Regions from separate parts of the Neobacillus sp. D3-1R genome, predicted to be linked through region 2. Evidence: riboswitches for the same ligand, from Rfam matches in the RefSeq annotation. Region 2 holds a riboswitch; the other holds the start of a gene.
The links. A riboswitch is a leader RNA that binds a small molecule or an ion and turns the genes downstream of it on or off. The one in region 2 is predicted to bind cyclic di-AMP.

Region 1 (5,570 bases), 340 kb from region 2:
TAGACAATAAATAACATGAATGTCATGGATACGATTAATAATTTAATGGAAGAGACGCTATACTTCTTTGCACTTTCGATATCCCCAGCACCAATACTTTTCCCCACGAGCGTAGTCGTGGCAGTAGCAAATCCTGTACCAATGACAGATGCAAAAATAGTAAAGTTGCCTGCAAGAGTATGAGCGGCATACACTTCGGTTCCCATCCGGATGATCATTCCGAAATAAATGATTTGTCCGAACCTCATGAACAATCGTTCTAAAGATGCTGGGAGCCCAATCCTCACTAAATCCTTGATAACATTTATTTTGATTTTCCAATTTTTCAAATTACTAGTGATGAAATCATTTAACCATAAATGACGAAGCAACAAGATAACACCAAATAAACGCGCCAAAATACTTGCGAGTGCCGCACCTTCTATTCCAAGTCCATTAAAAAACACGCCAAAAATCAGTACATAATCTAATACGAAATGCACTATATTCATCTGTACTCCGACACGCATGGGGGCTTTTGTATCTCCCGAACCTCTTAAAATGGCTCCAATTGTGTACATCATGGATATAAGAATGGAAGGAGTAGCTACCATTCTAAAATAGGTAGTACCAACTTCTAACACTTCTTTATCCGCACCCATTACTCTTAACAATTGTTCTGAAAAGAAGAAGGATATGGCACCAAAGATACCTCCGATGATGACGGTTAGAATAAGAGATTGCGTAGCAATCACTTTAACGCTCTTTTCATCATTTACGCCATTATATCTGGATACGAATACGGACGATGCCGTTCCTAAAGCCAAAAATACCGCGAAGTATATTTGAAGAATGGCGTTCGAAATCCCAACTGCGGCGACTTCTTTTAATCCTAATTTTGAAATAAACAACGTATCAACAAAACCTACCATACTTTGAAGAAGGCTTTCAATGATGGCTGGAATCGCCAATACGATGATACTTTTTGAAAAGTTATTTAGTCTCATTTCATCACCTTTTATGTAAAAGAAAGCTTCCAATAAATATATTATAAGAGTTCCAATTTGTATATAAAATTAGAATTTACCGCATTCTTAAACCAATAAAAAGTGAACGATAAAACTACGATTTTTTCATAAGATTGGAAGGGTTTTTTATTTACTTCCTCTTGATAACCGAACCGAGGAACGTAAATTATTTGATACCATCCATCGATCAGACGGTACCTCACTTGTCGATATAGGTGCGGCTCTTGCGACTGCCTTTTCAGTTATAGGTGCAAGTATAGGTTTTAAGCTTGCTTGGGGGACCAATCTATTGGGGGTTAATAGCTGCATGTATCGGATTTATCGTTGGCTTAGCTCTTCGTCTATTTACAGAAATAGTGATAAAAAAAAGACGAAGATTATTAAAAGGATTCCATTCTGAGATTATTATGATCGTGGACTGTAATGAATCTCAAGGAGAGTTAGTGGAGAATATCCTATTTAGTCATTACGCACTCGGTGTAGCAAAAGTGATGTGAGTACTGAAATAAACATACAGTAAGAGTTCCAATTGGTATAATAAAATTGGAATTATTTATTAAAAATATATTACTACCAATAGGAGATGGATGAATGAGATTGTTTGGCTCCATATTGACCATAATTGTTTTTAGTTTATTTGGATTTGTGGGCACTATAGTGGCATTACTTTCAGGGAATGATGAGTTCTATGGCTTAGGGATCCCTATCATGACGTTTGGTATCATTGTCATTATTATTCTAGCAATCTATGGTCAATTAAAGAAAAAAGTACCCAAGATTTGTGCCATTGGTTTTGTTGGAATAAGTGCGGTTTCCATAATGGGTTTTGAAGGCTATCATTCATATTTAAGGAGTCTCGAAGTAGTAAGCACCCAAGATGTTAATCTGTCTGAATATCGGCCATTTGTTGAAGAAACAAAAGCGGTATCTTTAGATAATCCCTCCACTTTTAAAATAAAAGACAATCTCCCAAAACTAGATGGCGCCACGGCATTATACCCTGTATATTCATCTTTTGTTCAAGCCGTTTACCCGAAAAAAGAGTATCCCTTATATGAAGGCGAGGTTGTTTCCAGCCAAACTAACGGTGCGTTTGACCGTCTAATGAACGGAGAAGTTGACATCATTTTTATGGCACACCCTTCAGAAGAACAAATGAATCGTGCTGAGAGATTAGGGAAAAAGTTAACCCTGACTCCCATTGGCAGAGAAGCATTTGTGTTCTTTGTCCATTCAAAAAATCCAGTTGATCAACTTTCACTCAAACAAATTCTAGGAATTTATTCCGGTGAAATCACAAATTGGGAGGAAGTAGGGGGAAGTAGGGAAGAAATACGTGCCTTTCAACGACCTGAAGGAAGCGGAAGTCAAACAACGTTGAAAAAGTTTATGGGTAGTACTCCTTTAATGGATGCTCCATCCGAAGATATTGTCTCAGCAATGGGCGGTATTATTAGAGAAACGACTAATTATCAAAATAGAAAAAATGCGATTGGTTTTTCCTTCAGACATTTTTCACAGGAAATGGTTCATAATGGAAAAATCAAAAATATTGCCGTTGAAGGTGTATTACCGACAAAAGAAAATATCCAAAATAATACCTATCCCATTGTCGCTGAATTTTATGCTATCACGGCTGATAGTAAAAATCCTCATATTGAAACATTTATTAATTGGATGCTATCCAAACAAGGGCAAAAGATCGTAGACTTGTCGGGGTATGTACCTCTGAACTAAAGGTTGCATGGAAATTAGCTCACAGAGACCTAATTCGAAATAAAGCTAGTCTTGTCAGATTTTAAGAAAGAAATAATGGATAATTTTTTATTGACACAATTTGTTAATAGTCGTATTTTATATTTATCTTTATAATTCAACCTTTTTGCTGAATCAATTGAGCGGGGGAACCAATTTTTGATAAACCATGTTTATCTTGGGGTGAATCTTAACATATTAAGTTAAGAAGGGATACTCTCAATCCCTAATCCGACAGCTAACTCCGTAAGCGTTTTGAGGGAAGGGTTAATGATTTCATTGACCATTCTTTTCTTAAGAGTGGTCTTTTTGTGTTCATTAGGAAGGAGAAATCATATTAAATGAAGAAAATGTTTGCAGTTTTTGGTCTAGGGCGTTTTGGTGGAAGTTTAGTAAAAGAGTTTTCAGAACTTGGTGTTGAGGTAATGGCAATCGATATAGATCAAGATAAGGTAAATGAATATTCCATGATAGCCACACATGCAGTCCAATGTAATGCCATTGATGAGTCTACACTAAAAGCATTAGGGGTTAGAAACTTTGATCACGCATTCGTTTCTTTTGGGGACAATATTGAATCAAGTATTTTAACATCACTATTGCTTAAAGAATTGGGAGTTCCTATTGTATGGTCAAAGGCTCAGAATGATTATCATCAAAAGGTTTTAGAAAAAGTTGGGGTAGATCGTGTTATTCATCCGGAAAGAGATATGGCTAAAAGAATAGCTAATCATATCGTTACTGATAAAATCATTGATTATATTGAGTTATCCAAAAATTACAGTATGGTAGAGATTCGAGCTAGTGATAAAATCCATAATAAAACCTTAATGGACCTAGATGTACGTGCAAAATACGGCTGTAATATTGTTGGATTTCAAAGAGGAGAAGAAATTGTTGTTGCCCCTTCGGCAGAAGATATGATCTACAAAGGGGATGTACTAATCGTTCTTGGTCATAATGCAGATATACATAGGTTCGAGGAAGAAGGCGTTTAACATGAAGTATAAAAATATTAACCTTTCGCCTTATCAGTTATTAAGCATAATCTTTCTTATTTTTATCTTTATAGGAACGCTATTATTAAAATTGCCTTTCGCTACAACCGAACCAATTACATGGATTGATGCTTTATTCACAACGACATCTGCGATGACAGTAACGGGCCTCGCAGTCGTTGATACAGCACAAACTTACACCTTATTTGGAGAGATTGTCATTTTATTCTTGATTCAACTTGGCGGATTAGGAATCATGTCCTTTGCTGTATTAATTTATATTATGTTAGGAAAAAAAATTGGTATTAAGGAACGGATATTAATACAACAAGCCTTAAACCAGACATCTATAGGTGGAATTATAAAATTAGTCAAAACTCTTTTTTTATTTTCCTTCACAGTCGAATTTATAGCCATGCTCCTACTGGCGTATAGATGGGTTCCAGAGTTTGGTTGGGGAAAAGGGTTTTATTATAGTATTTTTCATTCCATATCAGCTTTTAATAACGCAGGATTTGCACTATGGTCAGATAGTCTGATGAGATTTGTTGGGGATCCGACTATTAATATTGTGATTTCGTTGTTATTTATAATAGGTGGAATCGGTTTTACTGTATTAGCAGATTTAAAATATAAAAATACCTTTCGTAAATTAAGTCTTCATTCCAAAATTATGATCATCGGAACTCTCGTTATAAACGTGGTTGCCATGCTTTTCATTTTTGCATTGGAATATGGAAATCCTAATACATTGGCTGGACTGCCTACTCTTGGTGATAAGTTATGGGCTTCTTATTTTCAAGCTGTTACTCCTAGAACGGCTGGATTCAATTCGTTAGACATAGGAAGTTTAAATGAAGATACGATCTTTTTAATGCTGCTCCTAATGTTTGTTGGGGCAGGAAGTGCTTCTACAGGTGGCGGAATTAAATTAACGACCTTTATGATCATTATTTTTAGTGTAATAACTTTCTTAAAAGGTAAACGAGAAATAGTCATTGCCAAAAGATCTATCGATGAATCGTTTATCGTTCGTTCTTTAGCGATTTCAACGATTGGAATTGTTTTTATTTTTGTAGCGGTTTTTATCTTAAATATCACCGAAAAGGCATCTTTCCTACCCATTCTATTTGAGGTCATTTCTGCTTTTGGAACGGTTGGTTTATCAATGGGGATAACAGGATCACTATCATTTATCGGTAAAATAGTCATTATTTTTATTATGTTTTTAGGTAAAATTGGTCCACTTACTCTTGCGTTCTCATTAGCAAGACCTGAAAAAGCTAAGATAAAATATCCTAACGAAGATATATTAACGGGATAAGTTAAATTTAGAATCAATACCAAATAATTGGTCTTGGTTTTCAATTTCTGAAAGATTTTCATGATAATGTTGGTTTCATGGCAACTAAACAACCCCTTACTTCAAGAACTAGCAGGAACTTTTGATTTTTAAGAGAATTAATGATGGAGCTAAGCTATCTTGTTGGGGGTATCAGACAATGAAAAAATCAACCATTCAATGTATAGATGACCTTGTCTTTATGGAAAAATTGAATCTTTTTGAAAAACCGGATGTGATTCTCTATCATCCCGGTCACTTTCCAGAACTAAATGAACAATTACTAGATTACTATCATCAATTTGGAGCAAAAGTCATCATGATTCCTGGAGTTTTTAACCAGTTCTTAGAGTGTAATGAATATGATTATTATGCTCCGTTGTTAGTAAACAGAGGGATCGAAAAAGAGAAGCTGCTTTCCATTCCTATTACTCATGATTTAAAAGGCGTGGACGGAGTCATTCAATC
Region 2 (5,570 bases):
TATTTTCTGTTCAAACGCTAGTTTTGTTCCATCCATTCTTCTTGCTTTTACATGAAGCTGCGGGTTAAAGAATCCGTGTTTCTTAACAGTTATAGGAATAGAAAGGGTTTTTTGTCCTTTTCCAGCCACCATCACAGCTAATTCGTTTTCTTCAAATATTATCTGATCATTCTCAGGTAACAAAATCAAATATTCTGCATCATCCCTAAAATTGTTTTTAACTTCTAATTCAATCGTGGTCATTTTATTTAACGGACAAACATTTCCGATATAGGATGCTTTGATTTTAGCAGGCTGTTCTGGGAATACGCCTAGCTTTAATTCACATTCCCGTCCATCTAGAGAGACCTTAACCGAAACAACTGGATGAGTTCTCCAAGGATTCGGTTCATCACCAGATTTCACCAACATTTCGCTTGTTAATACTGCCTCATCGATCACTTCCGCTTCAGCTTCAATACAATATTCAATCCTATCATGACCGGAACCGGAAGCTTTAAAGGTAATAGGTGTATTCGTTTTATTTAGTAGTTTTATTTGAAATGTTTGTTTTGTATTTTCAATTAACTCATGGTCGTTTAATTGAATTTGCAGTAAGTACTCATCTGTTTCTATTAAACTTATACCCCGTCCAGTTCTCTCCATTTGAACCCGTGCAAATGTATGATCTTTTTTCCATTCATATTCATAAAAGGTAAATCCATTTTGTTTGATACCATCAGGCTTTACTTCAATCTTTCTAACACTAGAACCGTACCAATCAAGTTCTTTAAAAACCGGAGCTAAAAGTGGTGTATTCATGATCTGTGGGATAAAATTCATGAGATGGGTCGTATTATCTCGATCTTCCCAGAAAAACCCACATTTTTTATATAAAGGTACCGCCTTCGTATTCCCTGGCCAAGTATATAAATCTAGTCGCGGCCAACCAAGCTCAATCGTTTTTTCAATTGCCTTTAAAACGAGTTTCTTACCGATTTTTTGACCATGATAATCCGGGCGTACATTTAGAAGGGGGATATATAACGAACCAGTATCCTCCTTGTATTCTGATAAACCACAATAGCCGACAACTTCTTCGCCATTCACAGCCAGATAAAGAACGATATTGTCTGAATTAGCTTCTTTTTTCTTTACTTGCTCTTCGGTCATGACTCGTGTATCTCCGCCCCAGCCGTCACGACTCAAGTTCCACATTTTTGCAATTCCTTTTGCTAATCCTTCATGGTACTGGACAATTTGAATGGTTTCGATGACTTTATTCATATATTGATTCTCCTTTAAGTTTTACTAAGTTTCTTTGTTCCTTTTTGTATAAGTGATTTGATTTTTGATTGTATCCATCTGCATCATCCTCCTTTTGTAAAATAGGAATGTTTTTCCATCCCCATTTTATCGTACAGTGTAAAAAAAACCTTGTAAAGAAAATTTGGAATATTATCGTAATGGTGTTAATCTATTAAAGGCAAATATGTTTTAATAGGAAGGTTACCATGGAACAAGTCAAAATATATATTCGATATTTAGTAGATAGTGACGCAGAGGAGTTACTGAAAATTCGATTGGAAAATCGAAACTTTTTTCAAACATTTGAACCAATAAGGTTAGATTCTCATTTTACATACGAGGAACAATTAAGAGAAATAAGGAAAGCTACATCTGATATTGAAAATGACCGAGGCTATACGTTTGGGATTTTTTTATATAATACAAATAAGCTTATTGGTAGAATTACATTATCAGGGATTGTTCGAGGTCCTTTTCAAAATGCTAACTTAGGCTATTATTTGAGCCAAGATCAAAATGGAAAGGGGTATGTGACGGAAGTGGTAGGGTTAATAGTAGAAAAGGCATTTGAGGAGTTAAATTTACACAGAATACAAGCTGCGGTAATGCCAAAAAACATTCCTTCCAAACGCATTCTTGAAAAAAATGGTTTTAAAAGGGAAGGTTATTCCCAAAAATACTTAAATATAAATGGTGTTTGGGAAGATCACGAGATTTATGCTCTTATTAAGGAAGACTAAGTGAATATAACGTAAATTAATAATAAATGTAAAAAGCACTCACTAATTTGAGTGCTTTTTATGATTTTTGAGTCTGAAAAGGTTCATCACCAGGTTTATTATAGATATCTTTACTTCATACTAAACAAATAATCATATTTTTTTGAGGTGACAGGAATGGGCTTGATTGATACCTTTCTTCATTTAGAGGTAACAGCTTTAGAGAAAAGTTTTCTTAAAAAGGAAGTTTTAAAAACGTGTCAAAAATGCAATGGTATAGGTTTTATGATGGTATCAAATTCAAATGTCCGTTTTCCATTTGATAATGGTAGTAAATGCTCTGCATGTAAAGGTGTGGGCTATGAGCTGCCATAACCATAAGTAGTTTTAAAAAAACACTTTACAAATGCAACAGCCAGGAGTATGATGATTTTTGTTTCAAATTTCTAAATCGCTGAATCTATTAAAGAACGGGGCAACCATTTTGTGTGGTAAAGTTTATCACTTGGGGTGAATCCTTTTATAAAGGTAGGGCTACTCATGGTCCGAATCCGACAGCTACCCTCGTAAGCGTTTATTGAGAAGAAGGTGGAACTGATGAGACACGATTTGTAAATGTCCACAGGGCTATGTCTTTGCCTATGTGGACTTTTTTTTGTTAATTAAGAAATTAGGGGAAAAATAAGAAGAGTATATCATTTCAGAGGTGCAACATCATGCTTTCTTCATTGAAAAGGTTGTTAATAGGTAGACCATTAAAATCAACAGAACTAGGAGAGCATAAGCTAAATAAATTAAAGGCTTTAGCAATTCTCTCTTCGGATGCCCTTTCATCTGTTGCGTATGGTCCAGAGCAAATTTTATTAGTATTGGTAACGGTTAGTACTGTTGCCTATTGGTATTCAATCCCGATTGCTATAGGGGTTTTGGTTTTATTAGCAGCACTTATATTATCTTATCGCCAAATTATTTATTCCTATCCAAATGGCGGTGGTGCATACGTTGTATCTAAGGAAAATCTTGGAGTAAATTATGGCTTAATTGCTGGTGGTTCCTTGTTAGTTGATTACATACTTACAGTTGCCGTTAGTGTATCCGCTGGAACAGATGCGATTACCTCTGCGTTTCCATCATTACATCAGCATACAGTAGGCATTTCCATCATTTTTGTTATTATTATTACCATCTTAAACTTAAGGGGATTAACGGAGTCTGCTTCTTTTTTAGCCTATCCGGTTTATTTATTTGTCCTTGCTTTGTTTATTTTAATAGGGGTTGGCATATACAAAATACTCACTGGTCAAGTATCACCAGAATTGCATGCACCTATAGGGACTCCAGTTGCAGGAATTTCATTATTTCTTTTACTGAAGGCTTTTGCATCAGGAAGCTCAGCTTTAACCGGGGTTGAAGCAATATCCAATGCCATTCCAAATTTTAAAGATCCGGCACCGAAAAATGCTGCGAAAACACTTGCTTCAATGGGAATACTGCTTGGTATATTATTTTCAGGAATCATTTACTTAGCGTATTACTATGGCATATCACCAAAGGTCGAAGAAACGGTTGTCTCGCAAATAGCAGAAGATACTTTCGGTAGAAGTGTAGTCTATTATTTTATCCAGGGTACAACCGCCTTGATCCTTATTCTTGCTGCAAATACGGGCTATTCGGCTTTCCCGATGTTGGCTTTTAGTTTAGCAAAAGATAAATATATACCAAGAATGTTTACAATACGAGGAGACCGACTAGGCTATTCAAATGGAATAATTACGTTAGGAATTGCATCTATTTTCTTAATTGTTGTTTTTGGTGGACATACTGAGCAATTAATTCCTTTATACGCGGTCGGGGTGTTCATTCCTTTTACGCTTTCACAGACTGGTATGACAATAAAGTGGATTCGTGAAAAACCAAAAGGTTGGATCTTTAAACTACTTGCAAATTCTTTAGGAGCTTTTATTAGTTTTGTGGTTACTATCATGTTCTTTTTAACAAAATTTGAACAAGTATGGTCCGTTTTAGTTTTTGTTCCTGCTATTGTTTTCGTTTTCCACCGTATTAAGAAGCACTACGAATTAGTAGGGGAGCAATTAAGAATTAATCCGAATGAGCCAGCAATTCCAATTGAAGGGAATGTCATCATAGTTCCTGTTGCGGGGATGACAAAGGTCGTTGAGAATTCTATTAATTATGCGAAATCCTTAACAGATCAAGTCATTGCTGTTTATATTGCTTTTGAAAGAGAAGATGAAAAAATATTTGAGGAGAAATGGAATAATCTCCATCCCGATGTTAGATTAGTAACCTTACATTCACAATATCGAAGTATTATCCACCCGTTAACCAAATTTATTGATACTGTTGAACATAAAGCAAGGGAATCAAATTATTGGGTTACTGTTTTAATCCCTCAGTTTGTCCCTAAAAAGAGTTGGCACAATATCCTTCATAACCAATCTAGTTTAATGATTCGGACGTACCTACTGTTCAATCGAAACGTAATTGTAGCTACACTTCCATATCATTTTAAGAAATAAATAGAAGCTCAGAGGTGGATTGTAAAAATCTGCCTCTTTTTTTATGAAATGTACTGACAAATTTTGTTATGTAATTACGTAAAGTTTATTTTACAATAGAAAGTAAAGATAAAAAATAACATTGTAATTGAATAATAGATGCTTTTTGCTATTAGGTATAACAAAAATGATAAGGTTGGTTTGAAAATGCAGACGGAAAATAAGTTGGATTTTGTTATTAGAGAGATTGAAATAAATGATACAGAAGTTGCCAAAGGGATTATCCTTGAAGGTATGAAAGAAAGATTTGGATTTTTAGACTATTCATTTAATCAAGATTTAAACGACATTATGAAAAATTATATTGAAATCGGTGATACGTTTCTTGTAGGTGTAAAAAATGAAATCCTTGTCTGTACAGGGGCGCTTACAAAAGAAAGGGAAGGTGTAGGGCGAATTCAACGAATGTCAGTCAAGCAAGAATATAGAGGTATGGGCTTCGCAAGGCAAATGCTTCAGCAACTGGAGTCCCTAGCTATCGAAAAAGGCTACAAAAAGCTATTATTAGAAACGAATATAGAATGGTTTAGCGCTATTGAATTATATAAATCTACTGGCTATACGATTTATGAAAACGAGGGAACACAAAGTCATTTTTATAAAGAAATAGGGTAACAAAAAACTGGATAGAGTACTATCCAGTTTTTTCGTAATAGATAGATATTTATGTTTGAGGATAATCGAAAAGTCGAGTAGTAAATCAATTTGAAACTCGAGCATAAAATCAAAAAGTCGAGCATACCCAATTGAAACTTGAGTATAATTCAAAAACGTGACGCAATTTTATCGAGAATTCAAAGCTTTTTTTAAAAAAAAGAACCAGAAGCTTACGATTCTGGCTCTCTAACTTAATCTTTAAGCACTTTTTCCAGATCCAACAGCCAAGGAAGGTTTAGTAGCCGGCATATTTGCAATAAATACCCCAACTAATACCATAAGACCTCCAATTATTTGACTAAGAAGAATAGGATTCCCGAGAACAAAG

Region 1: another riboswitch for cyclic di-AMP. It lies ahead of ACSBPO_RS10890 (potassium channel family protein); the one in region 2 lies ahead of ACSBPO_RS09100 (APC family permease).

Annotation. Positions count from the first base shown of each region.
Region 1 is NZ_CP197471.1:2,130,463-2,136,032, forward strand. It holds gene ACSBPO_RS10875 (MATE family efflux transporter) at 1-986, opposite strand, end outside; partial or broken gene ACSBPO_RS10880 (hypothetical protein) at 1,135-1,504, shown strand; gene ACSBPO_RS10885 (PstS family phosphate ABC transporter substrate-binding protein) at 1,599-2,744, shown strand; cyclic di-AMP (ydaO/yuaA leader) riboswitch at 2,881-3,031, shown strand; gene ACSBPO_RS10890 (potassium channel family protein) at 3,104-3,760, shown strand; gene ACSBPO_RS10895 (TrkH family potassium uptake protein) at 3,762-5,084, shown strand; gene ACSBPO_RS10900 (hypothetical protein) at 5,263-5,570, shown strand, end outside.
Region 2 is NZ_CP197471.1:1,794,380-1,799,949, forward strand. It holds gene ACSBPO_RS09085 (GNAT family N-acetyltransferase) at 1-1,266, opposite strand, end outside; gene ACSBPO_RS09090 (GNAT family N-acetyltransferase) at 1,494-2,027, shown strand; gene ACSBPO_RS09095 (hypothetical protein) at 2,184-2,381, shown strand; cyclic di-AMP (ydaO/yuaA leader) riboswitch at 2,449-2,595, shown strand; gene ACSBPO_RS09100 (APC family permease) at 2,723-4,546, shown strand; gene ACSBPO_RS09105 (GNAT family N-acetyltransferase) at 4,733-5,200, shown strand; gene ACSBPO_RS09110 (DMT family transporter) at 5,441-5,570, opposite strand, start outside.